2 regions of the Shewanella sp. SG41-3 genome follow, and region 1 is predicted to be linked to the other one. Evidence: riboswitches for the same ligand, from Rfam matches in the RefSeq annotation. Region 1 holds a riboswitch; the other holds the start of a gene.
The links. A riboswitch is a leader RNA that binds a small molecule or an ion and turns the genes downstream of it on or off. The one in region 1 is predicted to bind cyclic di-GMP.
Positions count from the first base shown of each region.

Region 2: it holds a riboswitch for cyclic di-GMP, as region 1 does, so the genes downstream of both, gbpA (N-acetylglucosamine-binding protein GbpA) here and H5164_RS09480 (glycosyl hydrolase family 18 protein) in region 1, are expected to answer to the same signal.

Region 1 covers NZ_JACJFJ010000004.1:242,649-259,186, reverse strand. Annotated here, with positions in the region: gene dapF (diaminopimelate epimerase) at 1-349, shown strand, start outside; gene H5164_RS09520 (DUF484 family protein) at 460-1,086, shown strand; gene xerC (tyrosine recombinase XerC) at 1,157-2,056, shown strand; gene H5164_RS09510 (HAD-IA family hydrolase) at 2,056-2,796, shown strand; gene H5164_RS09505 (helix-turn-helix domain-containing protein) at 2,804-3,304, opposite strand; gene H5164_RS09500 (UvrD-helicase domain-containing protein) at 3,532-6,597, shown strand; gene H5164_RS09495 (EAL domain-containing protein) at 6,752-10,048, opposite strand; gene H5164_RS09490 (PAS domain-containing methyl-accepting chemotaxis protein) at 10,148-11,701, opposite strand; gene H5164_RS09485 (hypothetical protein) at 12,484-12,657, shown strand; gene H5164_RS09480 (glycosyl hydrolase family 18 protein) at 13,037-15,631, opposite strand; cyclic di-GMP riboswitch class I at 15,736-15,824, opposite strand.
Region 2 covers NZ_JACJFJ010000007.1:163,057-179,594, forward strand. Annotated here, with positions in the region: gene H5164_RS14805 (TIR domain-containing protein) at 1-430, opposite strand, end outside; gene H5164_RS14810 (toll/interleukin-1 receptor domain-containing protein) at 521-1,057, opposite strand; gene gbpA (N-acetylglucosamine-binding protein GbpA) at 1,496-2,941, opposite strand; cyclic di-GMP riboswitch class I at 3,072-3,170, opposite strand; gene H5164_RS14820 (TetR/AcrR family transcriptional regulator) at 3,595-4,227, opposite strand; gene H5164_RS14825 (LysR family transcriptional regulator) at 4,349-5,215, shown strand; gene H5164_RS14830 (anaerobic C4-dicarboxylate transporter) at 5,249-6,550, opposite strand; gene H5164_RS14835 (cytochrome c3 family protein) at 6,894-7,247, opposite strand; gene H5164_RS14840 (flavocytochrome c) at 7,276-8,796, opposite strand; gene H5164_RS14845 (hypothetical protein) at 9,087-9,890, shown strand; gene H5164_RS14850 (hypothetical protein) at 9,916-10,674, shown strand; gene H5164_RS14855 (response regulator transcription factor) at 10,718-11,395, shown strand; gene H5164_RS14860 (HAMP domain-containing sensor histidine kinase) at 11,359-12,699, shown strand; gene H5164_RS14865 (DUF3612 domain-containing protein) at 12,763-14,298, opposite strand; gene H5164_RS14870 (malate synthase) at 14,451-14,963, shown strand; gene ccoG (cytochrome c oxidase accessory protein CcoG) at 15,120-16,538, opposite strand, start outside.

The DNA of each region.
Region 1 (16,538 bases):
TTGCGTTATCGAGGTTGAAGATGTGCAAACCGTCAAGGTTGATGAAATTGGCAGTATGTTAACTCGCCACGAACGCTTCCCTAAGGGCGTCAATGTTGGCTTTATGCAAGTCATTAACCCTGGGCATATTAAGTTACGCGTGTATGAACGTGGCGCAGCAGAAACGCTAGCCTGTGGCACGGGCGCATGCGCTGCAGCAGCCGTTGGTCAATTACAGGGTAAGCTTGATAAGCAGGTGAGAGTCGATTTACCTGGTGGTAGCTTAGTCATTAATTGGGACGGCGAGGGTAAACCTCTGTGGATGACGGGCCCGGCAGAACATGTATATGATGGACAAATACAACTATGAGTGAGATTACCTCCGAAGTCAGTTTAGCTAACGAAGTGGCAGGCAATACGGTTAGCAGTGCACAAGCCAAAGATATCAATTCAATTGGTCAAGATCTTGCTGTCGACATGATGGCCAGTTTGCAACAAGCCCCTTTTGATGAAATGTTGATCCGCGAATACTTGTTAGATAATCCTGACTTTTTTAATCGTTATCCAGAGTTGTTAGTGGCCATGCGTGTTCCGCATGCAGAACGTGGTGCGGTTTCATTAGTTGAACGTCGACAAGAGCTGCTTCGCCAGCGCGTGAATCAGCTTGAAGAAGAAATTACTTCGCTGATGAACATAGCGACTCATAATGAGAGAATCTTTAAATTTAATACTGAGTTATCGTTTAAAATGCTTGCAAGTCAAGACTTAGGCGAGCTGCGTCAAGTATTGTCTGAAGGATTAAAAACTGAGTTTGGCTTTAGTCACGTTAGGTTGATTACGGTGCACGATATTGACAGCGAATTAGCAAAAATTTGGCGCCATCGCGTCCAAAGCGGTTATTACTTTGGGCGGCTCACGCAATCAGAATCTAAACGTTTATTTGGCAGTGATGTGGGGTCTGTGGCATTAACTAAATTATCAGATGACAATGGCCAGGTGATATTTGCCATTGCCAGTAAAGATCCCACTCATTTTCATCCTGATATGGACTCATTGCTATTTAGCCAATTGCGTCGTTTGTTAGACCATAAGCTACCGCAACTGTAATAGTTAATGCTCAGTGTATTGTTTAGGATACACAGCGTACTCCAATCGTTCATGTACTGGGAGCATTGTGATGCAGCCAACAGACTGGCAAACGATATTTAGCCAACATTTAACCTCAGAAAGGCAACTATCAAGCTATACCGTGCGTAATTATATGTTTGAATTACGAAGGGTTGAAGGCATCTTAACCGAATCAACTCAGCTTATTGATGTTACCCGTGACGAGTTACAATCTATGCTGGCAACATTACACCGTAAAGGCTTGAGTCCACGTTCGTTATCTTTGTGTTTGTCTGCCGTAAAACAGTTCTTTGATTTCCTATTGCGAGAAGGTGCCATAACGGTCAACCCAGCACACAGCTTAAGTGCTCCAAAACAAAATAAACCTTTGCCAAAAAATATGGATGTCGATGCCGTCAGTCATTTGTTGTCTATCGAGGGTGACGATCCGTTGTGCTTACGTGATAAAGCTATTATGGAATTATTTTATTCCAGTGGCTTACGTTTAGCTGAGCTCGCCAGCCTAGATTGCGCTGACATTAAGTTTGATCAAAGCGAAGTTAAAGTGCTGGGTAAGGGCAGTAAACAGCGGGTTGTGCCCATTGGCAAACTAGCCTTAAATGCATTAACGGCATGGCTAAACTGCCGTAGCCAGTTACCTTGTAGTCAAGCGGGTGATGCATTATTTGTCAGTAGCCAAGGTAAACGATTATCTCATCGCAGTATTCAAGCGCGGATGGCTAAGTGGGGTCAGGAACAAGCTATGGCGGTAAAAGTTCACCCACATAAATTGCGTCATTCGTTTGCAACCCATATGCTTGAATCAAGTCAAGATTTACGTGCCGTACAAGAACTGCTTGGTCATGCTAACTTATCGACCACGCAGATTTACACTAGTTTAGACTTTCAACACCTTGCCAAAGTGTACGATAACGCGCATCCAAGAGCGAAAAAAGACAGGGGGAAATAATGACAACGCCATTACTTAAAGCATCAATGATCCAGTATCAACGTCTACAACCGTTTAGCGCGATCAGTTTTGATTTAGACGACACACTCTATAATAATCTTCCTTACGTATTACATGCCAGCGATGAACTATTTTCGTTAATTAATCAAACCTATCCCGCCACTACAGCATGGGGGGCAGATCAATGGCAGCAACTTAAACATCAGTTATTTATTCATCATCCAGAGTTAGTACACGATACCACCGCAGCCCGTTATGCCATGTTGCGTCAAGGCCTTTTGCACTTTGGTTATAGTGAAGTTGAAGCCAGCAAAGGGGCCCAAGATGGCATGGCGTGTTTTACCCATCATCGTAGTAACTTTACCGTTGATAATAATGTATTGCAGGTACTAGAGCGTTTAAGTCAACGCTATCAGCTTATTGGTATTACTAATGGCAATGTCGACAGCCAACGTATTGGCTTAGATAAGGTCATGAAATTTGTGCTTCATCCAGGCCACGGAGTTAAAATGAAGCCTGCTGCCGACATGTTTAGCCTCGCTTGCCGTCAACTGGATATTAAGCCTGCATCATTATTGCATGTGGGTGATCATCCATTGTCTGATATTGCTGGGGCAAAAATGGCAGGGTGCCAAACTGTGTGGTTAAATCCCTGTATGCAGCAACGGCATAAAAAAGCTCAACCGGTTTTGCCACACATTGAAATTAATCATTTAGATCTTCTGTTAGGCTTACTTTAGGGTGACGTTAGCGTTTTAGGTCTATGCCTGCTTTAAGGCTCATTTGTTCTACTTGCTCGCGGCTAGCATGCATATCGGCATCACCTACACGAAAGTAGGTGCCGCTATACGGATCAGTACCAACATAAATAGGCCTAAGTTTTACATCGACACAGGGCACATGGATGCGAATAAGCTTTTTCGCCATTATTTCAATAATTTGTACATCAGTTGGAGCTAAAATATTGTGACTGATCTTTTTCGGATCGTGTAATATTTGCCAAATTTCACTCAGCATCGGCATAGGATTAACAATCCCCTCAATAGTAAACTCACCTTGTTGCTCCTTTACGCCTAAAATAATTTCACCACCTAAGGTGTTGGCAAAAGCGCTATAGCTTTCCCACATGCCTTCGGGCAATGTACCCTTGCCGTCTCGTCCACCTGCTAATTTAAATTCAACTTGAGCTGATTCATGTAAGTTAGCAATGTCGTCTAAGGCAAACGTTGGGTAATGATGAGGTGACATTTAGGCTCCAAATCGTCTTATGCAATCAGTAGATAAAAATAGATATGATCACTGTATGAAGTTTTGTCCACAAAAGGAAGATCATCAGTTCGGCTGTGCTGGATGTTAATTAACCAATCAGCTGTTTTAGTACTTAAATTAAATCCGCAATTGTGAATTATTTACTGTAAAGTTATCTTATATATTAGTTGGTTAATTCCAGAAACCATTTAGTCGTAGGTTTTACATTGTCAGCACAATATTCAGTTAACCCTATTCCTCACAGTTGGTTCGGACATTTATATCATCGCAATGCCAATGCGCTTGAGATAACGGCAGAGGGCATAAGCTTTGTTCCAACCCAGAGTCTATTTTTATCGCGCTTGCCACCGACGAATCTTGAGCATGTATCTTGGCAGCAGTTAGATCATCCACCACTGTTTAGTGCCAGCTTACTGGGTAGCTTATTAAGTTTTACCGCCTCTGGCGTGAGCTATCAAATTCCATTTCTGAGTTATTTTGCTCGCTCTCATTTTAAACACCAAGTCGAATTACTGTGGGCGTTATCCCATGAACAAGCATTGTATGATTTGATAGCACGGATTGAAAAAGCCGTATCGAAGCGCTATTTACGTCAGTCATTGCTAGCGAAAATGAGTTCAAGAATCGCGCGCGAATATCGCCGTTGGTTTCCGTGGAGTGCAAGCGTTGAATTATCACCTAAAACACGCGCGGCATTAACTCAATTACACCATTTTTACCATTGGAATAATGCGCATGTAGAGCATTTGCGTGAAGATTATATTCAATCGCAGTTAGTGGCATTTGCTGACTTTTTCGATAGTGTTGAATCAAATCCATTAACCAATAAACAGCGCCGCGCCTGCATTATTGATGATGATAACAATCTACTGTTAGCGGGTGCCGGAACCGGTAAAACCAGTGTTATGGTTGGCCGTGCAGGGTATTTAGTCGCCAGCGGTCAAGCGAAAGCGGATGATATTCTATTGTTGGCTTATGGTACAAAAGCCGCCAAGGAAATGGATCTACGGATTAAACACAAACTTGGTACTGCTGACATTAAAGCCAGCACGTTTCATAGTTTAGGCTTAAAAATTATTACCGAGGTTGAAGGTGTAAAACCAAGCTTATCAGCGTGGGTAAATGATGAACCCGCCAAAGACAAATGGGTGCATGATAGATTAGAAACGTTGATTGAAAATGAGTCTTACCGTAAACATCTTTTCGACTATTTTAGCCGTTACTATTACGTTGAAAAAAGCCCATTCGAATTTTCAACTGAAGGTGAGTATTTTGAATATTTACATGACAACGATATTCGTTCATTAAAAGGCGAAAGAGTAAAAAGTTTTGGTGAGCTGTATATTGCCAACTGGCTATTTAGCAATGGCATTGAATATCAGTATGAAGCTAAATATGAATATGATGTCAGCACGTTTGAATTTCGTCAGTATCAGCCTGATTTTTACCTACCACAATATAACGTTTACATTGAATATTACGGCATCGATTCCGCCAATAATACCGCTCCTTATATCGATAACGCAGCGTATTTGGCATCAATGGCGTGGAAACGCCAGTTACATCAAAAACAGCAAACTAATTGTATTGAATTATTTTATTATCAGCACAAGAAAAATCAGTTAATCAACAAGCTTGAACAGGCTTTAACGGTATTTAAGGTTAACTACTCGTCTTTGCCTGATGACGCGATATTGGCCACCCTTTATGAGCTGGGGCGGGTAACTGAGCTGGCTAAATTGTTCAGTCAGTTAATCGGTTTGTACAAAGCGGCTTGTGTGGATAAAACAGGTTTACAACGCATATTTAGCCAAGCAGCGGATCCTCAACAAGCTCGTAAAGCATTTCAATTGCTGCAACCTATTTTACAGCAGTATCAGGAGTATTTATCTGCAACGGGTGATATCGACTTTGAAGATATGATTGCTAAAGCGCTAGCCTATTTGCAAAGCGGCCAATACGTTAGCCCGTGGCGATATATTATGGTCGATGAGTTTCAGGATATTTCAGAACCTAGAGCGCGTTTAGTGCGTGCGCTGCGAGATTCAAGATCGAAAACCTCCAGTAGTGAGACTTCACTCTTTTGTGTGGGTGATGACTGGCAGGCTATTTATCGCTTCAGTGGGGCAGATGTCAGCTTAACGACGCAATTCGCCCAGTATTTTGGTAAGACTAGCGAAACTCATTTGGACCTAACGTTTAGATTTAATAACCGTATCGGCGAAGTTGCCAGCGCTTTTGTGATTAAAAACCCGCATCAACTTAATAAAGAGGTTCATTCGTTAATACAGGTGGTTGATCCTGCTATCTCGATATTACGCCGCGGAGTAAATGAGCGCGCACGCCAAGATGAACCGAGTGCTAATGCATTAGTGCAAGCTTTGAACGCCTTGTCTGTTCATGTGGCTAAAGCCAGTGCGGTATCTACTACTGAGCCCTCGACTAAATCCATAACGAAACCGACAGTCTATTTACTGGCACGTTTTTGGTTTCAATTACCCGATAAAGATCTATTGCGTCAGTTAAATGCTCAGTACCACATGTTATCGATTGAGTGTTTATCTTTTCATGCCTCAAAGGGCAAAGAGGCCGACTATGTGGTAATTATGGGACTGACTCAAGGTATACACGGATTTCCATCACAGAAAATAACCCCACCTTTACTCGACGCTTTCTTGCCCCAAGCTGAAGCTTTTCAATTTGCCGAAGAGCGACGCTTGTTTTATGTCGCACTGACTCGAGCTAAGCATCGTGTTTATGTATTAGCGGATATGACCAATGTCAGCCTCTTTGTGGTTGAGCTTATTCAGCAACCCTATAACGTTGAACTGAATGAATTCAGTACTTCATTGGTACAAACGATATTTGAGCAAATTAAATGCGCTCGGTGTACGACTGGCACATTAACAGCGCGAACTGGCAAGTTTTCATCATTTTTCTCATGCTCGCATTTTCCTTTGTGCGATCACCAAGAAGCGGGGTGTGACCTCTGTGGTAGCCCGATGACGCGCAAGCGCACTAATGGTTTTGCGGTTTGCTTAGATGAACATTGTGGTCACATCGCACCGCTGTGTAACCTCTGTGGCGCAGACATGAGCTTAAGAGAAAGTACTCGAGGAACTTTTTGGGGGTGTAAAAATTATCGCGGTAACAGCGTGCCTAGTTGTAGCAATACCATTGATACAGCGACAATATCCTTTAAAAGCAAACCACATCAAAAACTCAAGCAACCACGTGATACAACACTGCCTAAGCCGCGGCAAAAGGTGTAAGTACAACTATTACTGTGGGTAAATGATCTGGTAAAGCGCCGTTAAGTCTCCATTGCGGCAAAGGTATATCACATTGGATTTTTTATACCTATTCTGCTGCATATGCGGCTAATATCAATTAGTCGCAAAACACTTTTCGAAATACTACATATTTTTATACTGTAGCCTCTAAATCCTCTAGCATCTCTGGCCTGCCAAAAAGATACCCCTGGTATGAATAGCACCCCATACTTTGCAACAGTGTCCGTTGTGCCTCAGTCTCAACTCCTTCGGCTATAACGTGCAAATTCATCGAGCTTGCGAGTGTAATTACGGCCTGTGCGATGGCTTTGTCGTTGCTATTATTAATAATATCCCGAACAAACCCCTGATCGATTTTCAGCTGATTGATAGGAAGTTGTTTGAGATATGATAAGGAAGAATAACCTGTACCAAAATCATCAATTGAAAACGTGACGCCGTGTCGCTGCAATTCAAGCATCTTGGCTTTAACATCCAGTATATTACTTGCCAGAAGGCTTTCAGTTAATTCTAACTTCAGCCGTTTTGGATTAGCCCCCGATTGGTGCAGTACATTGAGTACTAGCTGCACAAAGTCCTTTTTACTAAATTGCACCACACTGATATTAACGGCAACTGTCAGATTAGCTCTGTCAGGCTGATTAGCCCACTGAGCTAACGTCTCACATGACTGTTGTAATATCCACTCACCAATTGGCACAATAAGGCCAGTATCCTCTGCCAGCGGAATAAACTGAGCGGGTGAAATCATACCTTTTTCAGGGTGCAGCCATCGCACCAGCACTTCGACACCGATAGTGCACCCATGTTGGTTAACTTGCTTTTGGTAAAACAAGGTAAATTGCTGTTGGTGAAGAGCTTGATATAAGTCATGAATGAGCGTTGCTCTTGAATTCACCGCAACCTGCATCTGCGTGTCAAAAAACTGGATTCCGTTGCGGCCTGCATCTTTAGCCTTATACATCGCCATATCAGCTTGCTTCAATAACTCATCTTTTGATGTATCAGCGCTATTGAACATTGTCACACCAATGCTTGCAGAGCTATTGTGAGTGAGTCCACCAAGATCATACTCTTGCGCTAAGTTAGTAATAATTTTTTGAGCAAGTGATTCCGCCTGGTTTGCCGCAGTGTGTTCATCAGTACTGAGATCTGCAACTACAACGACAAATTCATCACCACCAAACCGCGACACGGTATCAACCAGCCGAACCGTCTGAACCAGCCGTTCAGCTACCTGACATAACAGCAAATCACCTTTATTATGGCCAGCAATATCATTTAAATTTTTAAAGTTGTCTAAATCAAGAAATAACAAGGCCCCGAACTTGTTGTCGCGTGAACATTGCGCAATAACACCTTGTAGTCTATCTAAAAACAAACGTCGGTTTGGTAACAGCGTTAAAGGATCATAATATGCCAACTGATGTATTTCTTGTTCGCGCTTTTTCCGCTGACTAATATCGCGCACAATACCAATAAAATTGGTATTGCCTGACACCTGGACCTCGACAAGTCCAAGCTCAATAGGAACTATGGTGCCATTTTTGTGTAATGCATCAAGTTCGCGAATACGGCCGGTAATGTCGCTGATACCTCGGTTAATATAATTTGATAAATAGCTGTCATGATGCTCACGATGCGGCGAGTCCATTAGCACACTAATATTTTTACCTATAATTTCATCATTACGGTAACCAAAAATGGTTTCTGCTGCCAGGTTAAAGGTTAACACGATACCTTTTACATCAATGCTGATAACACCATCGAGCATACTCTCAACGATAGCCCGCATCTTTTTTGAGGTATCGTTAAGCGAGCTTTCTGCTTTAATCTGATCATTGATATTAATATGTGTTCCAAGCAACCATTCAGCTTTGCCGTCATGCGTGCTTGAAGACACTCTTCCTCGGGTATTCATCCATACCCACTCGCCATTTTTGTGCTTCATGCGCATGTTTGCTTCATAGATAGGAAGTAGACCTATTGCATGCTGTTCAAGTTGTTTAGCGCAATAGGCAAGATCATCAGGGTGAGTCAATTGCTCCCAAGTGCTTCGAGCTGGCTGAAGCTCAGCCAGATCGAAGCCCAATAGGGCAGCCCACTTGTCATTGATAAGCAACTCGCCAGTTTGAATATTAAGGTGCCAGGTTCCAATTGTATTGGTGTCAATAACCGCCTTAAGCAAATTTTCACTATTGAGAATGAGCTCTTCATCTCGCTTTTCTTTTGTGACATCGGTTTCAATGGCAATAAAGCCGCTAAGCTCTCCCTCTTCATCTAAAAGTGGATTACACGCAATTCTGATCCAATAGGGTTTTTTGGCTTTTGAATAATTCAGCACGTCGACATCAAAACCCTTGGCTTCAGCAAGTGCTTGCCTCATTTGCATTACGGTTGCAGTAGCTGTATCTGCCCCCTGCAATAATTCGCCAGGTTTCTTGCCCACCATGTCGTCAATACTGAAGCCGCTGATAGCACTGAAGGCTTCATTTATCCAAACAACTAAGCCATTTCTATCGGTTATCACGACACCATTTGTTGTTTGTCGTGCAACTTCGGAAAGCCGCCGCATCTCAGCGTTAGCAAGTACTTGTTCGGTTATATTGCGAATAACGATTAAGACCTCGTTCTCATCAGTTTTTTTGTAACGCGCCTCAAATGATTTGTTTGCTGCCATAAAAGTATGGTTTTGATAAATAATGTTGTCAGTACTAAAAGCCTGTTCAACATTATTCATAAGCTGGTTACCAAACTCATTGGGTAATACATCACCAATAGTTTGCCCAAGAATTTCATATTGGGGTTTTAATAAATCAGGATGTTCGTTACACACTAAAAAGCGGAAGTTACGGTCAATTAGAAATACCATATCAGGTAACGTCGCTAATATTGATGTCGTTCTCCTCTGGCTAGACGACAACTGTTGTTGAAGCTTCTGCTGGTCTAGTTTGGCAATTTCATGCTCAACCATGTCAGCGAATTCGCGTAACTCTTGTTTTTCATCATTTGAAAATTCACGTGCTACGGGTTCTATCAGGCATAGCGTACCTATCGGTTGCCCGCTGGGTTCCCGAACTGGTGCGCCGGCATAAAAACGAATGTGTGGTTCATCTGTTACTAGTGGATTAGCAGAAAAACGTTCGTCCTTTGTTGCATCAGTGACGACAAGAATATCTGGATGCAATATTGTATACCCGCAAAAAGAAATATCACGTCCCGTTTCACAAGTGTCCAGACCCACCTTGGATTTAAACCACTGTCTGTCACTATCAACCAAACAAATTAAGCATATTTTAACATTAAAAAAACGAGCAACAAGGCGGGTGATACGGTCAAACCGTTCCTCGGCTGGTGAATCCAATAAAGCAGTCCGCTTTAGCGCAAGTAAACGCTCAGCTTCATCAACAGGGTAATCAGGTGCGCTCAAAATATCTTCCTATCGAGTCTGGCTCGTTTGTTAATATACAAACACTTTATTCATCAAAGTATCATTTGCAAATGACTTTAGCGGTGCCTGTTTTCTATATTATCGTTTAAAGCGAACTACCAGCTCATGCAGTTCATCGGCAATATTATTTAGATAAGTAATGGTTTCTGATAATTTTATTGAGCTTTCAGTGCTCATATCTGCAAGTGTGGATATATTAACAATTTGCTTATTAATATCTTCAGCAACTTGTGCTTGCTGTTCAACCGCCGCGGCCATTTGAGTTGACATAGAAGTAATTTCACTTACAGATTCAGAAATTCCAGCGAGCATTTTGCCGCTTTCGATGACGTTAGAAAGACCATTTTCGGCATCAATAGCACCTGCATCGGCAACTTTTACGGCATCGTCAGCACGTTGTGTTAGCTCAGTAATAATGCCATAAATGTCTTTAGTCGATTCTTGAGTGCGCTTTGCCAGATTTCTGACTTCATCTGCTACCACAGCAAAACCGCGTCCTTGCTCACCTGCTCTAGCAGCTTCAATTGCCGCATTCAAAGCGAGTAAGTTGGTTTGGTCGGCAATTTGCTCAATTATTTGAGCTGCACCTGCTATGAGTGAGGTTTGTTCCGAAACTCCACGCACAGAACTCCCTATTTGCTCTACCGTTAATTTTAACTTCTGAATAGAGTCATGTGTGACATTGGCAACTTTAGCGCCCTTTAACGTGAGTTCATTCGCATTATCGGCTTGATCTGCAGTATCATTAACATGCTTTGATACTTCAGTAATTGTAGTCGACATTTCATTCATTGCAGTGGCAACTTGCATGGTTTCAGCTTGCTGACTTTCAATGTCTTTTTTCGTTTTACAAGTGAGAACAGTGCCGTCCTCCGAGGCCTTTGCAACTGTAAGAGCTGCACTTTCAATTCGAGCTATAACAGCTCCCAAATGCGCAAACTGACTTAGAATTGCTACTTTAAGTTTACCTGCATCATTTGCTTCGTCAGTATAACTTTTTGCTGCTAGATCATCTGAAAATGAATGACTAAGCATGTCATTTAGTGCTGCTAGGGTATTCTTTCTAATAAGGGATACCCAAATAGCAAATATCACAACGGATGCTACCAAGACGCCTTCAGATAAGTCTGCATAACCAATTAAAAACAAAGTAGCACAAATGATAATTGTGCAAATGAGAAATAAGTTTTCTAACGAAACAGGGAAGGATACTGTTTGGCTTTTACCTGCATTAATATCTCGGTATAGTTTCGTTGCCCTTTCGACATCCTGGCGAGATGGACATGAGCGAACGGATTCGTAACCAACCACTTTGCCGTTTTGTGTTATCGGGGTGACATAAGCATCTACCCAGTAATAGTCGCCATTTTTACATCTGTTTTTAACTAGCCCCATCCATGGCTTGCCAGATTTGAGATATGACCACATCACTTTAAATGCTTCTGGTGGCATATCAGGGTGCCTAACCACATTATGTGGTTGACCAATTAATTCTGATTTTTCAAAACCACTGACTTCAACAAAAGCATCGTTACATTCAAGGATATTGCTTTGCGTATCTGTTACTGAAATCAGTTTGGTCGCGACGTTAAATGTTTTCTCTTTATCAGTGATAGGAAGATTTGGACGCATACTTTATCTTAAAATATTAATGTTGATATTAAGATATATAAGAATTCACCAGTGGTATGAGTAATTCATAAATATCAATGGGTAGGTAAACTTGTTGCACTCTTTTGAATAAAAATATATTTATCCAGAAGATTGTTAGCAGGTTGTAATAGCTATGGCACCATAAAGATTGGTATTAATTAGCGCAGACACATTCTGTGAGAGTATGTTTACCAATGTGACGCTATCATTAGCAAAGTTACTGACAAGTATATATTATCGTAAAGTATTGAAAAGATTTTCTATTAAATATCCCTGATATTCGAATCTTTATAATAACATTAATCAAGTTTTCAACAATTACTGGCCACTTAATTAACAATTATTGACCACTTAATTAAAGGTTAAATGCTACCTCCTCCTATTTTATAAATATTTATCATAATACTAATCTTCAGTTTCGAACTGTCTCCCTAAAGTATTTTTTATCCAAAGATTCGTTGACGTATTTTTAGGTTTTACTGCCACGATCAAAAGCATTAAATATTTTAGAAGGTAGATAATTAGTTTTCAGTAGTGACCATAAAGAAGGAAAGCTGTTGATCATCTAAAAATATAACCATTACTTAAAAATCAAAATACTTACTCGTAAAAGGAAGAGCTTATGGTCTAGATTGCATTCCAACAATTGAATCTCTGCTAGAACAAAATACTATTCGTATAAAAAGGGTAATCTAGATTTTATTGAGATGTTCTATGACCTCATAGCGCCTAGAAATGGTTTTGAATTTTATGATTCCCCTATGAGATTTAGCATATGGGTTGAGCAAGACTTTAATATCATGAAGCCATGTGAATTATGGGTGAGTTACCCGATTATTGATCTTGAAACAGATGAGGCTGACCGAGTTGTAAAATACACTGAGCCACCAGCAGTGAGAAATAGCCATTCAAAACTACCGCCATTTATACAGTGAATCTTGAAGAAAACTTTACGATTACAGCACATATTTTTGTGGCTGGTGGTCATTATGTAAATAAAGTGATTCACAACAAACTTGATGTAAACCCTAAACGCGTGATTCATAGCTTACAGGCTGGCTATAGCGATAAATCTTGATCAATTAAAGTCATTTTTTATATGCAATAAGTGCGATAAATTGGTCGATGCGACTTTTATGTCTAAGGGCAAGTTGGCTACTTGTGATAACAATGATTGTAGCAATACGGTAGAGCGACACTTTGATGTGTCATTAGCTACTATGTCTACCAGCACGAATTTCTGCCGTAAACTGTAAAAGCTCTGCAAAAATGCAGAGCTTTATTTCGATTACATGCAGTTAATAAGTAAGCTTTTTATGGGCAACTAGCTATACCAATATCGACCCACACAGCAGCCATACCAGGAATATCACCTTTGGTCCAGTAACTGGCTTGCCATTGACGGCCGTTATAACTGGTCGTAGCGCCACCGCTATAGGCAATGGTAGCATCCCAACCTAACTCAACTTCACTTATTAGCTGCCATTGATCCGCAGTGCGGGAAGGCTTATTGCCTTGAGTCCAGTACTTAGCTTTCCAAACTAAACTACTGTAGCTAACGGTATCACCCGTGTTGTAAACCATGTTGGCTTGCCAAGTAGGATATTGATCCGCATTAGGGTCGGTTGCATCACAGCCCACACCGATTACCTTAGGTGTGACTGTCAATGTGGTTGAGCCATTGGCATCTAAAGCACCATCAGAAACTAACACGCTTAATAAGTAGCTAGTCGACTCTGTGACATTGGCACCGGTGACGACTAGCGTGGCACTATTTTGTCCTGTTGCAGAAACATCTGCTGGCACAGTCCAGTTGTAAGTGAGTGCATCACCATCGGCATCAGAGGCATTGGCTACAATACTGACAGACTTACCGGCTTCGACAATGGCTGTCGCAGCCACACTCACGACTGGGGCTTGGTTAGGCGCATCCGCCTTATTCGTTAAAAGGACTGAATCTGTTGCCGATGCACCTTGAGGATCCGTTACTTGAAGGCTAAAACCATAGACGACATCGGTCAGAGTAGCTTCTAATGGGATAATGACATTGGCCATATCCGCGTTAGCGAGAGTTATCGTTGGGCCGGATACTTGTGTCCAAAGATACGTTAGGGCGCCATTTTCAGGATCACGTGAACCATTTCCATTAAGTGTTACATCGGCAGGGCCAGTTACTGATATGTCTGCTCCAGCATTGGCAATAGGGGCTTTATTCACCGGTGGCGTAGTGCCTTCACCGTGGCCAAGACCTTCGTGCATCGCATTAAGAATATCGCCATTATCAGCATCAATTTCCCAAGCGAATAGTCCTCCAAGTTGATTTGATAACACATATTGGCCTTTGGCTTTTACCGAACGAGGATCGTCAAAGGTAATCAAATCGCCTGTCGTTGGGTTAAACACTGACGCTGCTTCGGCGGTTTCATCGTAGTTATAAGTCCAACCGCTCCCCATGTACTCATTCACGATCTGGCGATAATCCACCACGCCATCTTCCCATGTGCCTTTTACTTTACCGGTGGCCGTACCCGTAAATGGATTATTGCCAGTGTAGCCATTAACGCCAGTCCAACCACGGCCATACATAGCCGCACCGACCACAATTTTACCAGGCGTAACACCTTGCGCTAAAAGGTTTTTCACCCCTTTGTCTGTGGTGTAGCGGGTATCAGGATCCCAACTGGCTTCATACAAATTGGTTTGATGGCCAAGTTCGGTATTGGTCCAGCCGCCGTTGAAGTCGTAGCTCATTAAAAAGATGTAATCCATGTATTGCTGGGCAGCTTGATAATCAACTTTGGCAATTTTATCGTCACCAGCGCTAATGGCTGAGGTCAGTTCATAACTTCGTCCCGTTTCAGCGCTTAACTCATCTAACATGGCCCGCAGTTCTCGCATCAAAATGACATAGGTTTCGCCATCATTAGCATTACCTAAACTTGGGTTTGCACCGCTCCCCCCGGGGAACTCCCAATCAATGTCTACACCATCGAAAAATTTCCACGTTTGTAAGAATTCTTTAACTGATGCCACAAAAACATCACGCTTGGTTTTATCTCCTAGAAAATAGAATGGATCGGATAATGTCCAGCCACCAACAGAAGGCAAAATTTTCAAATCAGGATAAGCTTGCTTAAGTGCCATCAATTGGCCGAAATTGCCTTTATAAGGATCAGAAAAATCACTCACACCAGCCTGAGGCATTTGGACCGCCGCCCAAGGATCGTGGATAGCGACTTTAAAGTCAGCACGGCCACTACAGGCACGTTGCAGCGCTTGGAAACTGCCGTCGATTTCTTTCAAGCTGTCGTTGATACCATCCCCGCCGCATATTGGGGTAAAACCATATAAAATATGAGTTAAATTTTGTGCAGGGATCTTATCGACCGCGAATTTGCGGCCGTATACCCCCCATTCAACAAAGTAACTGCCGACCACTTTGCCTGATTTATTGGCATAGGGACGGTTGTTTTCTTTAAGCGGAGCATTGAGTGGCACTAAGTGGCTGCCATCGGTATCGGCCACGAGGATTTCTTTGGCATCGCTCGCCGTACAACCATCGCTGTTACACAGCTGAACTTGCATTTGATAGCGGCCACCTTGCTGTACCTTGAAACTTGCAGAGCCAGACGCACTCGAAGGGCCTTCCCATACAGCATTACCATCAAGCAGTACTTTCGCCACAGTGCCAACATCACCACTCCAAAGATTCCAGTTAACTGATACATCCGCTGCATCTTTGACTTTCACTAATTGGTTGTAGGCTGTTGCGGCTTGATCAACCTCGATGATGGCAAATTTTGTTTCACCCCAACCAATAGTGGGTTTACCCGGAGTGGCAGCGATAACATGTGCAGATAACGAAGATGAAATAATCAACGCTAATGTTGAAATACGTGTATTAAACATGAGACTTCCCTATTGAATTATTTAAACCAATAAGGCAAAAAACGCGAACAGGACAGCTGTTCTTTCTAAAACTCATGCGTCAAAAATGCATGAAGAAGGATCCCTGTGGTGTCCCCGCTATCATAGGTACTAAATTCCCCTTAGACCGGAGGCTTTGCGTCCCAATCTTTCAATTGGTTTGCCTTTCTCAAACAAGTGACAGCGTTGTCATTTGTTTCATTAGCATAGTCTTAACTTTTATAAAAATGCAATGAAATAATCCGATTAGGATAAATATTTTTATATGTGATGTTTTTTTGACAATGACTAAAATTAAATTCTTCTGTTTATTTTTAGTTAAGGTTTTGTAATTCATGAAGTATTTTTTGGTTGAAAATCAAGGTGTCAAAAAATAAGAAAAATACTTAAGCGTTAAACATTAAGTGTTAGGGTTACCATCTAGCAACTGTTGCCACTTTTTATCATCTGCGAGTTTTATTTTATTTGAAAAGGTTGGGCTATTGAAGAGCGTTAGCCTTAGTTCAAATTCATTAAGAAATTCATCAAGGTTGAGATCAGCGATGTATTCATCATGATTGAGAACTCATTAGGCTATTGAGGATGTTGCGAGTTTTTGATTTTGGGTGGATCAGGAGTATGAGTTTTTATTTACGTTACTTTGTAAGGAATTTACTCAGGGTACATATGAAGGTACATATAAGCAAAACGGGCTTATCATTACTGATAAGCCCGTTTCATTACAATCACTTAGACGCTATGTCTTAGTTCATGCCGTACTAACTATTTAGGTGTTTTTCTCGGTTTGGTTGAGTTTGTGTTTGTTTTATAAGCTTTTGATATATTTTAATTAAATACTATTATTTGTTCGTTGTTGTTCTGTTTTGTTTGCCCTTATACTAAGATACGT
Region 2 (16,538 bases), on a different contig from region 1:
CATCATTTACCCAATCATAGGTTTCATACATCTCTGAAAAATATGTTTTATTACCATTATTTTCGATGTACCAATAATCTAGAGGGTTTTTACCCTTGGTATCAGTGCCTTTTTGTGGGTCTTTAACACTATGAATGTCTATTGCCAATATACCTTTCTTTAGTTCATAGCTACGTTTGATTTCATGACGTACCCACTTTCTATCATAAGTCTCAGCGCCAAATAGAACTACTGTAACAGATGTCCCCTTGAGTTGCTCCTCAATCCACTGTTCTATGCCACCTGAACGCCTCTTTGCTTCTTCAAACTCAGCTTTATCATAGAAAGGTTGAGCCTCACCTCCAGGTCGGACAACCCAAGAGTTCCGAACCTGGACAACACGCCTAACATCACGCTCGTAATGAAAACTAAAGAATACTTTTCTAGCCATATATTACTCCCAAAACAATCATCACGTTAAAAGTGCTATTCTGTCATTCCACTTTAACTAAAATGGGAATGTGAGACCTTTATTTACGCACTAATAGCTATCAGGTGATTTACCATTTAACCAGTCTTTCATTGAACAATATCCAGATTTAACGCTATTAACCCAAATAGTAGTACCAACTACGTCTATATATGGATAAAGTCCTAAGTACTCTTGACCAGCAAAAGAACTTTCATCGGATTTTGCAATGGGAAATATAGCAATTCTCCCATTAATTCCATCGAAATACCCGCACTCCCAAGGCATCCACTTGCTGATAGTAGAGTTCGATGATGTTAAAAAAAGTAAAGACTGGCACTGGGACATACGCTTTCGCAATGTTTCAGCTGTCTCAACATCCACCGAGGAACGGTCTAACTCTTGTTCATCAATCCAGTCCACATATACAGATAAATCATGGTCTTCCAAGTATTTTTTAACAGCAAAAACCAAGTCTTTATCTCGATAGCTATGGGATAAGAAGACATCAAATTTTTCATGATCAAGGCTCCGATTAGAAGCACTTTCACAAGCAAGACTACTTTTGCTTAGGTAAGACCTTAAGTCTGATTCTTTTAATAGAGCCACTGTTATCCTCTAACGGGAACTGTTTAATAAGAAAATATTAACAGCTGACATAACCAACTGCACATAATGCAGTATGGTTATATGCTGGTCAAATAGAAGACCCTAAGAACGCGATGAAAGGTGCATCCATCACTTTAAATGAGAAGCATTTGCTCACGTGAGATTCTGGAAAAATGTATTATAGGATCTACATTTTTAGGAAAAGGAGTGAAAAATCCCCATTTCCTTGGAAAAGGCTACTAAATCTTACCCCACAAGGCTTTCAAGATTTATTTCAGAATCGACTTGTGGGAGTAAGCCAGTACCATGAGATAAGTTATCTGATAATCAATAAAAAACCGTGAATTCCTTAATCGATATTCACGGTTTTTTTATCTTTATTTAAACCTAAAAAAGAGCTTTAAACCTATTTGAATCTCTTAATATGATGTTCCGATTTTACAATTCAGTCCATGCTACCGCCCAAGAAGCTCCTACGCCCGGCTCATAACTGGTAGCAGAAGCTGACCACTGCATACAGTAGCCGCCATATGGGAAAGGTTTACATTGATAAACCTTACCTGTCTTAGGTTGCAAAACCTTAGTGCCGGTAACATAACGCGTCACTTCAGCTGGAAACACGAAGTCGGCTTCTGGTACTGGTAGCTCATCCTTTAAAAACACATCAAAGTTCTGCTGGATGACATCCCCTTGCTGAGGTTCACCTTTAACTTGTAAGTGATAATGGCCAACTTTAGGTGCTACAACCTCCAGCACTAAACTCGCATTGGTATTATTAACCGCTTGACTCACAAATCCAGATGCAACGCCATCATGATTAAATAAATAAGCTGACACTTGCATAGCGGAATTGGTTGTCACATCAAAACTCACTTGAGCCGCACCATCGTTGATTTGAATTGCATCAGCAAGCGAGGTCACATCGAGTTGATTCCCTGGGGCAGGAGCTAAATCAAACTCGACTTCGACACGCTCAATACCTGAATCAGTTAGGGTAAAAATATCATTTTTACCGTAAACCGGCATGATACTGCCAGCGGCATTCTTTTGTCCTGCATTGAGTTGTGATTGCTGCGCATTAATAGTGCTGGCAAGAAGGAAAGGCCAATTCTGTTTATCACCTTGAGTCGCATCGGTAATTGTAATCGTGGTTTGCTTAGAGAGCTGCTCGCCATTAGCATCAAATACCCTGGTCATCACTTTGTCACCAGCCTTGAGATCCAGTGACGGATTAATGTCACCCACATCTTGCCACTCGTTAGGGATTCCCGGGCCTGAACTCAAATTGACATCAATAGCATTATAGAAACTATTGCTGGTGTCACCGACTTGCCATACGGCTAAAACAACATGGTAACCACTTAGTCCCTCTGGCACGTAACAGTCATGAGTAACTAATTTAGGTGGCTGAACCATGCCACCATCGACCACACAAAAAGGCGCTAAATCGAAACTCGCGCGGCTTAAGGCTTGGTTTTGGTCCCAACCCTGGCGAGTAATATAATAGCGCCAGTTACGGGTGACATGGTTAGCGGTAAACTGCCAAGTAAATTGCTGCCATCCGGCGTTGATATCCGTTTTAGACCAACGGACCGGACTCTGAACATCTAGAGGAGAAAAGGCACCATTTGCAGCGCTCGCTAACTTACCATCTTCAGGGCCTGATTCAGGGAATCCCGAAGGCCCTTCAACACTTTGTGGCTCCCACTGAACGGCGCCACAGCTTGCATTATTGCCAGTTTTACAAGCGTATGAGCGTGACTCTGGCGATAGCACATAACCATGCGCTTCAACAGACAGACTGACGAAAGAATTTGCAGCCATGAGTGAGGCTGCGAGTAGGCTTAACTTAGAAACATGAGGTAAAACAGGAAGATTTGCCACTTATATGCACTCCATTGGTTACCTATTACTTAAAAATAAGTGATAGGCCTCGATATCAATATCAAAGTGGTATTTTGGCAAACAACAGCGTTAAAAAAACGGCTGTTCGTTTCACGCAGAACCTGAGCTCTGCGGCAACTCCGCTATCTTAGTTTCGTAAAAATTAATTTACCACCTTAGACCGGAAGCTTTGCGTCCTAACTTTTCAATTAGTTTGCCAAATACTATGAGTGTTAGCTTGGAGATAACGCTATTTATAACAAGGTATCAACTAACACGACTAACCTAACAACAAATATCAACCGTGTCAAAAAATATAAAAACAATAAAATACAATCACTTAAAAAGCACATTCAGTGTTGGCGTGGGCTCAAGGCGACATGATTTTTATCTGCTACTCTCTAGCATTTAGGAGCTCAGGTTCATGCTGTTGTAAACATAGCATCGCCATATTTTACTGATGTACTAAAACACGATTGTGTGAGTAGATAGGTAGGTGGGCCATCATCGATTTTAGTTTAGAAAACGCTTAATTGACTGCGATTCATAATTATCCCAAGCTGGCCAAATGCGTTCCAGAGCAAGCCGTTAACTGAAGTTAAGGGATCCATGCCGTGCATGGCATTTAGAGTTCAAGAGCGAGGATAAATCATTTATGCGGGTTTACCGGCTAGCCACTGCAAGAATGTATTAATCGTGGGCATGCGTTTGTGTGAATGGCCCATAAGCTGGGTCATGGCAAAACTAAACTGGTAGTACATTTCAGCATCGTCGGGATGCTTTTGTGCATCGTCACTGTTGATCATAGCACCGCGTAAATAGTCACAAAGCAACTCACCACGATTAAAGCCACCAACCTCACCAATCTCTGTCAGGGTTTGTGCATTCCATTGTTGATATTGTTTAAGTACTCGCTCAAAACGGGCGCGATAATAATCGCTGGCTTGTATTAGTATTGACTCGTTGGGGATCACTCTAGCAATAACAAATGATTGTTCAGATAAAATACGGTACAAACGTTGGCAATGATGAAAAATAAACCGTAAATAGGGATCACTATATTGCTGTGTATCTTGTTCGGCTTGAATTAACCAATGACGGTAATCTGCACTGGCTACGGCCACAATTAAATCGGCCTCTGAGGTAAAGTGATTATAAATAGTGCCCTTGGATATCTGGCTGGCTTGAACTAGATGCGATCGGCACAAATCAAAGGTTTTATGGCCTTTTAAACAACGTTGCGACACTTCAATCAAGTAGTTCCCACGATCCTCCCAGCTACCCATTCCTTACTCCAAGATATTTTAATTAAATAACCATTAACACCTCACAGTTACACTATAGCAAGCTTTGTGGATAGCCTAAATTGAGTAATACTTATACCACTATGAACTTACTCAATAGCCCATGTTAAAAATTGACTTACTTGAAAGTTTTATCGCTGTTGCTGAATGTGGCAACTTGTCAAAAGCGGCTGATAAAATTTGCCGAACCCAATCAACGTTGAGCCTACAAGTTAAAAAGCTTGAAGAAAGTGTCGGTCAAACTTTGCTGATTAGGGACAACAAAGGCGTCACCTTGACCGAGTCAGGTGAAACCTTGCTGAGCTATGCCTATAAAATGATGCAACTTAACTTACAGGCACTTGATGAGTTAAAAGATTGTCAAAATCGCGAAGTGATCCGCCTTGGTGTGCCAACCGATTTTATCAAATGCTACCTAAGCAGCTGCTTATTAGAGTTTATTCGTGAATTTACCAATATAGAATTAGTTATCGATACCGATGTAAGTGGCAATTTATATAAACGACTCCATCAAGGCGAGTTTGACGTGATAGTCGCAACTCACTGGCAAGCCCCCGTCAACGGCGAACTGTTATTTACGCGCCGCTTTCATTGGGCCGCAGCAGCTAACGGTAACGCCCATAAAAACAAAACCATCCCCGTGGGCTTATACCCAGAAAACTGCCCTATTCGAGCACAAGTATTCGCCAATCATCAATTGTCTATGCGTCCGATAAGGGTATTACTGTCAACACCATCCCCACAAGCGTTATCGATGGCGGTCGAAAATGATCTTGTGATTGCACCGGTAGCCGAATTTAGAATAAACGATAAAATGCAAATTTTAGATCCACTTGAACATGGCTTACCGCCACTGCCGATGTTTAACGAATCGCTTTACCTCAACCCAGATACTCAAACCTATGCGACCTTGCAATTAATTAATTTAATAAAAGCCAATGTTGAGCATAAAGGCTATCAAATCAACTAACATCACTACTATACCAAGCCACATACTGTGAGGTTACAGAATCAAGCTGCCAAACAAAAAGGCCAATAACACACTCGATACTATGGTCACTACGCCTGGGATTAAAAATGGGTGGTTAAACACCGCGTTGCCAATGCGAGTGGAGCCAGTGTCATCCATTTCTACCGCCGCCAATAACGTCGGATAAGTTGGTAATACAAATAACGCACTCACCGCCGCAAACGAAGCAACTGCCGTTAATGGACTCACCCCAATTGCCAATGCTGCTGGCATTAACGCTTTAGTGGTCGCACCTTGAGAATAGAGCAACATAGAAGCAAAAAATAATGCCACCGATAATAACCATGGCTGACTTTGAAGCAAGGTTCCCGCAACCGCTTTTATCTCGTCAATATGATTAGACACAAAGGTGTCACCCAACCAAGCTACGCCCAACACACAAATACACGCTGACATGCCCGACTTAAACGTTGATGCATTAGAAATCTTGCTGGCATCTAAACGGCAAAACCAAGTGATCGCCGCTGCGGCAGAGAGCATAAACAACATAATCGCCACATCGCGCGACAGCACTGGGTTCACAATTAAGCCCACTTTGTCAGAAATGGCTGTGGCGTAAGACATTACCGCCACTATCGCGACTAGAAAAATAGCCACCGACCTTCTAGCGCCAGGTTGCAAAGTGACTTGGGTTTCACCCCGAATATTGACGAGTCCGCTGGCTAAACGCTGTTGATAAATGGGGTCTTGCGCTAACGGTTTACCGAGCATCGAGGCAACAGCAGCACCAATTAAACAAGCAATAAAGGTTGAGGGGATGCATACGGCTAATAGCACTAAATAATCCACCCCGAACGGTTCTAAAATACCCGAGAAAAACACCACTGCGGCAGAAATAGGAGAGGCCGTGATGGCAACTTGCGAGGCGACAACTGCGATAGATAGAGGCCGTGATGGTCGTATGCCCTGCTCTTTGGCGACTTCGGCTATAACTGGTAATGTCGAGAATGCAGTGTGGCCCGTTCCGGCAAATAAGGTCATAAAATACGTTACCATTGGCGCTAAAAATGTGATGTGCTTAGGGTGTTTACGCAGTAGTTTTTCCGCTATTGACACCAAATACTTCATCCCTCCTGCCTCTTGCATCGCAGCAATCGCGGTGATCACTGACATAATAATCAGCATCACGTCGATAGGGATCGCACCAGGTGTTAATCCTAAACCGACGGTAAGAATTAATACCCCAACGCCGCCAGCAAAACCTATCCCTATACTGCCCATTCTTGCACCAAGGTAAATAGACCCAAGCACAATTATTATTTCTATTATCATCATAGTGTTAACTCTATTCAAACCAAAATACGTCAATGAAATAGCAGCGATTGCTACTTTAAAGATCGCGATATTACTCTGTTGAGCTTGGCCGAATGTAGACCTGGATCAATTAACTGCATAGCAATCCAAAAGAGGTGTTTTGTCTGCAGGTTTATTAGTCAGTTAACTGAAAAAAGTGTGATTGCGCTTAGATGTTAATGTGGGTAAAAATAGAAAAAAACCAATCTATGATTGGCATTTAAGAGGGGATAAAAGTGAAACGAGGCTGTCTAGCGATTAAAATATAAAGCCACATTAAATACTTAATATGTGGCTTACTGAACTCATCTAAATTTAAATTAGTTTAGCCTTTATGCTTATCAAACTTAAACGTATGACAGTTACTGCATAATGGTTTTTTAGGTGTATGTTCGCCATGACACTCTTGGCAAGGTACATCTTTGCCATAGTGAAGGTTATTGTGTGGGTTCTGCCACTTGTCCTCTTCACTTCGGGCGGTTTTCTTTGCTAAGTCATCAACATCATGACACTGCAAACAGGATTGATCAGATGGGAACTGCTTGATGCCATTGTCATGACAGGTTTTACAGTCTTTACCGATAACCTCTTTATGATAGTCACGGATCTCTGCTGACTGTACTGATAAACTGGTTAATCCAAGTAGTACCAGCCCAAGTATAATATTAAAGTTTTTCATTAATGATTCCTCTTGTTCACTGGTCTAATTAAACTTTCATGAGACTTCTAGCTGCAGTCATACCCATCACCATACATTCTGGAATAGAACAACTCCCTAGACGACTAACACCATGAATACCACCACACACTTCACCAGCGGCATAAAGGCCAGTAATAGACTTACCAGTAAAACTATCTGTTACTTCGGCTTTGGTGTTTACTTTTACACCGCCTTGGCAGTAATGCACTTTTGGCCACAAGCGAACCACAGTAAATGGCGCTTCGATCATTTTATTTTTCGCCAAGGTCATATCTTTACCAAATTGCTTATCTTCACCCGTTTTTACATAGCCATTGTATTCAGCGATTTGTGCTGTTAAGCCCGCTAAAGGCACACCAAAGTGTGTTGCCAACTCTTCAACTGAATCAAACTTCCAGCCGACATTGTACTTAATCACTTTTTCGGTATTTGGATGCGCTTTAGAATCTTTAAAGCTTGAAATCAACAGTGGTGGTACAGGATTGCCTTTTTCATCACGGTTACTTAATTCAGCATCAGCACGTGTTTTGCGATCGGCAATTTCATTCATGAAACGCTTACCGGTTGTCCGGCTAACGGCAATTGAGTGAGGTAAATTGAAAATTGAATAGTTAGACACATAACCAAAGCCACCTTCATCAGGTGAAGCCCAAGGACCAGATTGAATGTGAGCTAAATGCACAGGAATAGCCCCTAAACGGAACATTTCGAACATGCCCTCGCCTGTTGCACCTGGTGCGTTGGTACAACCCACATCTGCAGTTAAGGTTGGATCTTGCGCCATCCGTAAATCAACGTTTTGCGCAAAGCCACCAGTAGCCATAATCACACCACGTTTGGCGCGAATATTGAGAACCTTACCAGGCTGGTCTTCGCCAAAGTGATAGTTTTGACGCATTTTAACACCAACAACTTCGCCTTTATTACCGACGAGGAATCCTTCAAATTTTGAACGATTGTGGGTGTTTACACCAATACGTTTGCACTCTTTGTACAATGGCTGAGTAATACCGGCTCCGCAACTTACCGTCGTTTGGTAAGTACGTGCAACCGAGTGACCGCCCAGTTGTTGTAAGTAAGGATGGTATTCAGACCCTGCATCTAAGGTCATTTGTAACGCTTCAACCGCATGAGATGCGACATGGCGTAATAACCCTTCATCGGCAATGCCACGGCCAGACAATAATTGGTCATGAACCATTTTGTCTACTGAGTCTTCAACGCCTTCTTTCTTTTGCATCGGCGTGCCTGGTGCGGCGAAAAGCCCGCCGTTAATTGCCGAGTTACCGCCAAAATAGGACATTTTTTCAAATATATGGACGTCTTTTGCACCATGTTTGGTGGCTTCGATTGCGGCAGCTAACCCCGCAAAACCAGAACCAATAATGACGATTTCAACTTCTTTGTCCCATTTAACCCCTTCTGCCTTTTCAGACACTGCCATTGCTGGTGCTACCATCGCTGCACCAGCAGCAATGCCTAGACCTGCAATAAACTTACGGCGCCCTAATAGATCGATATTGCTCATAGGTTATCACCCCTTTTTATATTATTGACGCTTCATCATATCGATGGAATCAATTCCAAAACGGGAACTATTGTTAATGTTTGGTGAAAATAACAACAAATATCGACTTATCAATTATGAGTAGAAATTTTAGCGGGATCTGTTACCAAGCAGAGATATTGGAATGCAGTCCAAACGTTGAACTCATCTGGCTAACATATTTATGGCTGATATCACCGCCCTATGTTTGGCCTAAGTATTGCGCGGCAAGATAGTGCTAAATCAGTTTCACTGTTGGATCAGGAGTCCTTATGAAACCTTTAACCAAAGCATCATCTATTCACACAACGCCGAATGACCTATCACCAAATACTTGGCTTAATAAAGTGCCCGAAATCACGCTGATCTTTTGGGTAATAAAAATGATGTCGACCACGGTGGGAGAAACCGCAGCAGATTATCTTAGCTTCCATCTTCATGTAGGCATGATTAATACCAGCATCATCATGGGGATATTATTACTTGTCGCCTTATTGGTGCAGCTTAAGCAAACTCGCTATCGCCCATATGCTTATTGGGGTGTAGTGGTACTTATCAGTATTTTTGGCACCTTAGTCACCGACATTCTCACAGACAAACTTGATGTGCCTTTGCCAGTATCGACTGCGGTGTTTAGCCTATTATTAGCGGCAACATTTGCATACTGGTTTAGCAAAGAACGCACTTTATCGATTCATTCCATTGTCACTCTTAAACGTGAATTATTTTATTGGCTGGCCATTCTCATTACCTTTGCTTTAGGCACTGCGGTCGGTGATTGGGTATCTGAAGACATGAATGTTGGCTACGGCCTTTCGGCTTTGATATTTGGTAGTTTAATCACCGTCATTAGCGTGGCTTTTTATCGCTTCAAAGCCAATGCAGTATTGTGCTTTTGGGTGGCATATATCTTAACCCGCCCACTGGGTGCCTCTATCGGTGATTTATTGTCACAACCGGTTCGTAAAGGTGGCTTTGGGTTTGGCACCACCAGCACCAGTATTGTTTTTTTAGCAATTATTGTTGCACTTGTAGCTTACCTTTCAGTGCGCGCCAAGCAGCAAAAAAGCCAATAATGTATCAACATAAGTGAGTATCGATATGGAAACACTACAACAGCAGGCGCGGGCTAAAGTGCCACAAGTCACCTTAATATTTTGGCTGGTTAAAATACTGGCGACCACCTTAGGCGAAACGGCAGGTGATGCTTTATCGATGTCGCTTAACCTCGGCTATTTAGTGAGCTCAGTTATTTTTATCGGTTTATTCGCGATAGCGGTAGCAATACAAATTCGCAGTAAACATTATTCTTCGAGTATTTATTGGGCCACCATTATCGCCACAACTACTGCAGGCACTACCATGGCAGACTTTGCCGACCGCTCATTAGGCATAGGCTATACCGGGGGCACATTGTTACTGGTGAGCCTGTTGTGCATGTCATTTTCAATTTGGTACGTCAGTGCCGGTAGCCTGTCTAATCAATCGATAAACAATACCAAAACCGAATGCTTTTATTGGGTCACGATTTTACTGTCACAAACCCTAGGTACAGCTTTAGGCGACTGGACTGTGGATAGCGCGGGTTTAGGTTACGATGCCAGCGCACTTATCTTTGGTAGTATGCTATTAGTATTATTAGCCGCCTATCTTTGGAGCCCAATATCTCGCACACTGTTGTTTTGGCTTAGCTTTATTTTAACCAGACCTTTAGGTGCTGTAGTCGGTGACTTTTTAGATAAACCCATTAGCCATGGTGGATTAGAATTTAGTCGCTTTACTGCATCGGCGGCACTACTCTTTGGTATGGTGTTGTGTTTAATGCTATTTAAGCAGCAAGCTGCAACAAAGAATCATTAATGAAGACTTTCCACTTTGTGTCATTGTGCTCAATTGAGGTGCTATGCGTATTTTATTAGTAGAAGACGATAAAATGATTGGTGATGCCATGCAAAGTGCCTTAAAAGATGTCGCCTATGCGGTTGATTGGATATGCGATGGCGAAGCGGCGCTGCACAGTTTACGTTGCCAGCAATATGATGTGGTGTTGCTCGACCTTGGCTTACCTAAGCTGGATGGCTTGCAAGTGATGCAATATATTCGAGCTCAGCACCCCGCTCTGGCGGTGATCATTATTACCGCCAGAGACAGCTTAGAAGACAGAGTCAAAGGGCTCGATTTAGGTGCCGATGATTATGTCATTAAGCCCTTTGATATGAGCGAACTACAGGCTCGCATTCGTGCAGTAGCAAGGCGCAATGCCAACCAGCATACGCCTGAATTAACCAATAATATTGTGTGGCTAAACCCTGCCACACATGAAGCCAAAACCCTCACTCAAGATAATATCTTACTGTCTAACCGTGAGTTCGCCTTACTGCAAACATTGCTTATCCGACCCGGTTCAATTCATTCAAAAAGTGATTTAGAAGAACGTATTTATGCCTGGGGTGAAGAAGTAGAAAGCAATGCGGTAGAGTTTTTAATCCATTGTTTGCGTAAAAAACTGGGTACAGAAACCATTAAAAATGTCAGAGGTGTAGGATGGATGGTGTCAAAAAATGCCCCCGTAACTCGTTAAAAACGCGCTTATCTTATTGGATTTCAGCTGCAATTTTGTCTGTTGCGATCATTGCTGCCAGCTTTACTTTTAGCAGTGCTTTTGAAGAAGCCCATGAGCTACAAGATGATGTATTGCAACAAATGGCTGTGCTATTTGACCGTTACTCGCTGACCCCAAACGACAGCACACTAACCCCGTTGAGCCAAGATCAGTTGGAGTTTCAAGTTTCGGTGCAGTTATTGGGTGACAATCCAGCAAGCAATCCTATAGCGAAAAATATCCTAGCCTTGCCGAGCAATTTAACTGATGGATTTCACACGGTTAATTTAGCCACACAGTCATGGCGAGTATTTGTGCGCACCTTATCATCCTCGCAGCGAATAGCCGTCGCCCAAGAGACCGCCATTCGTGACAACATCGCCTTTGAAACCGCGCTGCATACCCTAATGCCATTGTTAGTATTAATTCCGATTTTATTATTATTACTCGGCTATATTCTAGGTAAAATTCTGAGTCCAATTAGCATTTTAGCCCACGATGTAGACCGTCAAACTGAGCACGATTTACAGTTAATTCCCACTACTCAATTGCCGAGTGAAATTGTGCCCTTTGTTGAGGCGATTAATCGCTTACTCAGTAAAAACAGCCAGGTTATTACTAGCCAAAAGCGCTTTATTGCCGATGCCGCCCATGAACTCCGATCGCCTATCACGGCGCTGTCGTTACAGGCTCAACGTCTTCAGCAAACAGAGTTAACCGACGATGCGCGTCAGAAACTAAATGCATTACAGGCTGGGATCAGTCGCAGTATCCATCTGCTAGAACAACTATTATCGATGGCGCGTCAACAAGACAACAGCATCCAACAACATCAACGAACCTCACTAAAAACAGTATTCACTGAGGTGATTGAAGAGCTATACCCACTTGTGGAAGCGAAAGAGATTGATTTGGGCTTTAGCCAAGATAGCGACGCCCAGCTCAACGCCAACCCTGTCCGTTTAAAAACCTTAATTCACAACCTGATCGACAATGCTATCCGCTATACACCTAGTGGCGGTAGAGTTGATTTGAGTATTATTGAAACCGAGCAAGGCATAGAGATGACCATCAAGGATACAGGCCCAGGTATCGCAAATACTGAAGTTCAAAAAGTGTTTGAACCTTTTTATCGCATATTAGGCAGTAATGAATATGGCTCAGGTTTAGGCTTAGCGATTGTGGCGAGTATTGTGCAGCAGATGGATGCAAAAATTAGCTTAACCCCAGCAGATCCTGTAAACAACTGCGGGCTTTGCGTGACGGTAAAGTTTCCCCTTTAGGTACATCAGATGTTGCTTGAAGCCGCATCAACTTATGTTGATGCGGCATACATAAAGGACGACTTAACCTTGGTTTTCTTCACATAAATTACGCCCTGCGGCATAACAACTTGGCTGACGCGGACATACCGCACCACGCGAACAAATTAACTGGGCATCTTTTTTAATCCCACGTTCAATCCAATTAATGTTCAGAATTTTTGCCACACTAGTGAGATCTTTTTGGATATGTTTAGGAATAACGATAGAGCCGCCGCCCGTAGCACAAGCCTGTTTCAAATCATGAGCAATCGACTGAGCGTCTTTGCCTTGCGCTTCAATCGCCGGATTTAAATCTATTCCAGCACATAACACATGTGCATTGCCCGCCGAGTCATCTACTTTAATCGATTCACAGCAATAAATACGTGGTTCATTACCAACATTTAAAATCGATATTTGCGCAGAGGTACCCTCGACTTGCTCGTTAAGCATCCTAAATACAGCCCAATGCTGACAAGGATCTTCCACTAGGCGCATGTTGCCCCAAGGCAAAGGAATACCATTACCGCGATACACAGCTTTTAACTTACCCGGTGCATAGGCATCAAAATAATGCCAATGGGGATAAGGTGATACCACTGTCATGCGGCGCATAGCCACTGAAGCTGACACCTGCAATTGCTTATGCACACTAATCTCATAGCCATGACGATCCAGTAACTGTCGATACGGCACTTTTGGACACAACAAAGCACCGGCAAAGAAGCTTGATTCAAAATCGCGCCATGCATGTAAAATATCTTGTGCATTCAATGTATTGGATTGAGGGACAAGAGCATCATCAAAGTCATCACGGCGACCCGACATCATCACACTCTTTAAGCCATCTTTATTGTGTAATACACAATGACCTATGTGCACGGCCAAATCATAGCGCAATCTACTGGGTCTGTTTTTCAACATATTACTAATGTAAATAGTCCCCGGCGGCTCAAAAAATGAAGTCACTAACTGCTTAGCACTGACACCCATTTCGTTGATCACTTCTTGTGGAACCCGGTCGATCCATTTAATTTTTAAGCCCATGCCTTTGGCGATATCGATAATATCTTCAGTGGCAAGCGGCATGCGTTTTAAGCCGACCTCTTCGGCGGCGCGCTCTAAATCAGGAAAATGATTTTGATGATGCTCTTGGTGCGCGCGGATGAGTAAATGAGCAAACTGGCGGCCACTGGTGCCGGTTTGCGACAACATTTCAGGAATAGCAATTTGCAGAATGTCATTAGAAAACAAAAAACTCGGCTCCAGCGGCATACCACTAATGCCACCTTTGTTGCCTTTTTCCGGCGTAATGGCTTCATCTTCTGGCACATCATCAAGAAACCATTCCACTTCTTTTTGAAAAACGACCGCAATTACCGCCAACATATCTGCACTCGGAACACGCTTTCCGCGTTCGATCATCGACAAATATGACACAGATGGCGAATTACCTGAATCAACACGTACACAACGAGCTGACAAGTCCTCCATGGTTAAGTTGTTGCGTTTACGCAAGTTTCTTATCTTTGTGCCCAAAAAATGGGTCTTTCGCATTAGGCTTTTTTCATTTCTCATTTTGTATAATTCACACTGTAAAATTTTTATTGTGAAATTGTTTGTAAAAATAGCATAGACTAAAAATCAAGCTGCTAACAGAGCTTAATGATAAACAATAATGACAAAGGTTTCTGACCGACAACAACACGAAGAGGAATAAGGCGATGAATATGTCTACTCAAGCAAGCGCAACAGCCACCCAAAACCTTAACCGCTTCATTGGTGAGCAATTTGTGGCAACGACCAATCCACAGGATCGCAGCACAAATGCAAAAGACTTTTTGGATGCACAATTTCCATTAGCCGAAGGCTCACACCAAGATGTCAGCAGCTATGTTGTTTACTACACCCACTTATTAGCATTTTTGAAAGATGGTTCTCAGTGTGGTTTACAAAATCCATGTCAATTTGTGGCATTGACGGGTCATAAAAGTGAACCGACTTCAGTGGTGTTAAAGAATAATGATACCCATGTTGAGATTAGCTTCGACCGCCAAGGACAAATGGGCACCACAGACCAAGCTAATATTGAAGACATTCAGGTTGCGATTCCAATTAAGAATTTGCCGACGCCATACAAACAATGGATTAGCTTAATCCACACAGGCTGTCAGCCAACTGAAGGCAACTGTAAAGTGTTTACCGCTAAAGACGGCAGCGACTACGCACTGCATCAGCGTTAATACGTTAGCGCGATAACACTGCGACCATTTAGCAAAAAAGGCTTGCCCCATTAATAATGCGACAAGCCTTTTTGTTACTTAACCATGTTGCTGTGTTGCATCGAGTAAGGTCAGCACGTCTTTATGTCGTCATACTGAGATACAGAGATTACGAGATTATGGCCAAAAGAACCGTGATGTTTGCGAGGTCTGGTTCGCTGGTTCCGTTGGCGTTGGATTTTCCAAGCTTTGAATTTGGGTGACCCTAAATTGCACTGTTTGTTGCGGACTATCACTCGCTCGGTTACTTAAGCGGCCACTGACGGTCAACGGATAATCCAGTTGTTCTGCAGGTTTTATCGCAATCAAGCTGTCGGTAACGATTTGCAATACTTGCTCTTGAGCATCGTCACTGTGGATACTGATTTGATAAAAAGCCATTTGTTGCGTTTTATTGCGAATTTTGAGCTGATAGCTGTTTTCAACCTGGTCGACGCCCACTTGACGATACAAGGTTTGGCGATCGCGGATCACATTAAGCTGTATATGGCTTAAGTGGCTTAAATCGCTAATGATCAGAATAATCATAATCAATAGTGCACTGGCATAACCGAGAGATTTTAGTGACCACAAACTGGCTTTTGCTTGTCCTGTTAAGGCATTCTCGCTGGTAAAGCTGATTAAATTAGCGGCATAACCAAATTTTTCCATGGTCTGATTACATGCATCAACACAGGCACCACAGTTAATGCATTCGTATTGTAAGCCGTTACGAATATCAATCCCAGTTGGGCAAACATCAACACACAAATTACAGTCTACACAGTCACCTAGCTCCGTTTTTTGTGAACGTTTACGTGGCCCACGAGACTCACCTCTAGCAGCATCATAGCTAACCGTTTTAGTATTGGCGTCAAACATCACCGCTTGAAAACGCGAGTAAGGACAGCAATGCAAACACATCATTTCACGCATCCAGCCGGCATTTAAATAAGTGCATATGGCAAAAAACCACACCCATGTGCCAGTCCAAAAGCCACTGTTTGCGCTAAAAATATCAACATACAACTCGCGAGCAGGCATAAAGTAACCAATAAATCCGCAGCCGGTCAGCAAGGCAAACACCATCCACACCGCATGCTTAGTCACTCGTTTACGTACTTTACTCAACGACCATGGGGCTTTATCTAACGCCGCCCGATGATGATGATTACCCTCTACTTTGGCTTCAACCCACATGTAAATAAAGGTCCACGCAGTTTGTGGACACAAAAAACCACACCACACCCGCCCCCAGTAAACAGTAACAAAAAACAGCCCAAAAGCAGCAGCCATAAAAAACCATGCTAATACGGTAAAGTCTTGTGGCCACAAGGTGATATTGAAGAAAAAGAATTGCTGTTCGGTTACATCAAACAGAATGGCTTGCCGGCCTTGGTAATTGATAAATGGGATCAGGAAAAAAATCGCAATCAGTAAAGTATTACTGTGCTGACGCAGTCGTTGAAAAACGCCCTTCTGTTCTCGAACATGAATTTTTGTCGACGGCGTAGCAATTTGCACCACTGGGATCCGTTGTGAAACGGCAGCGTTATC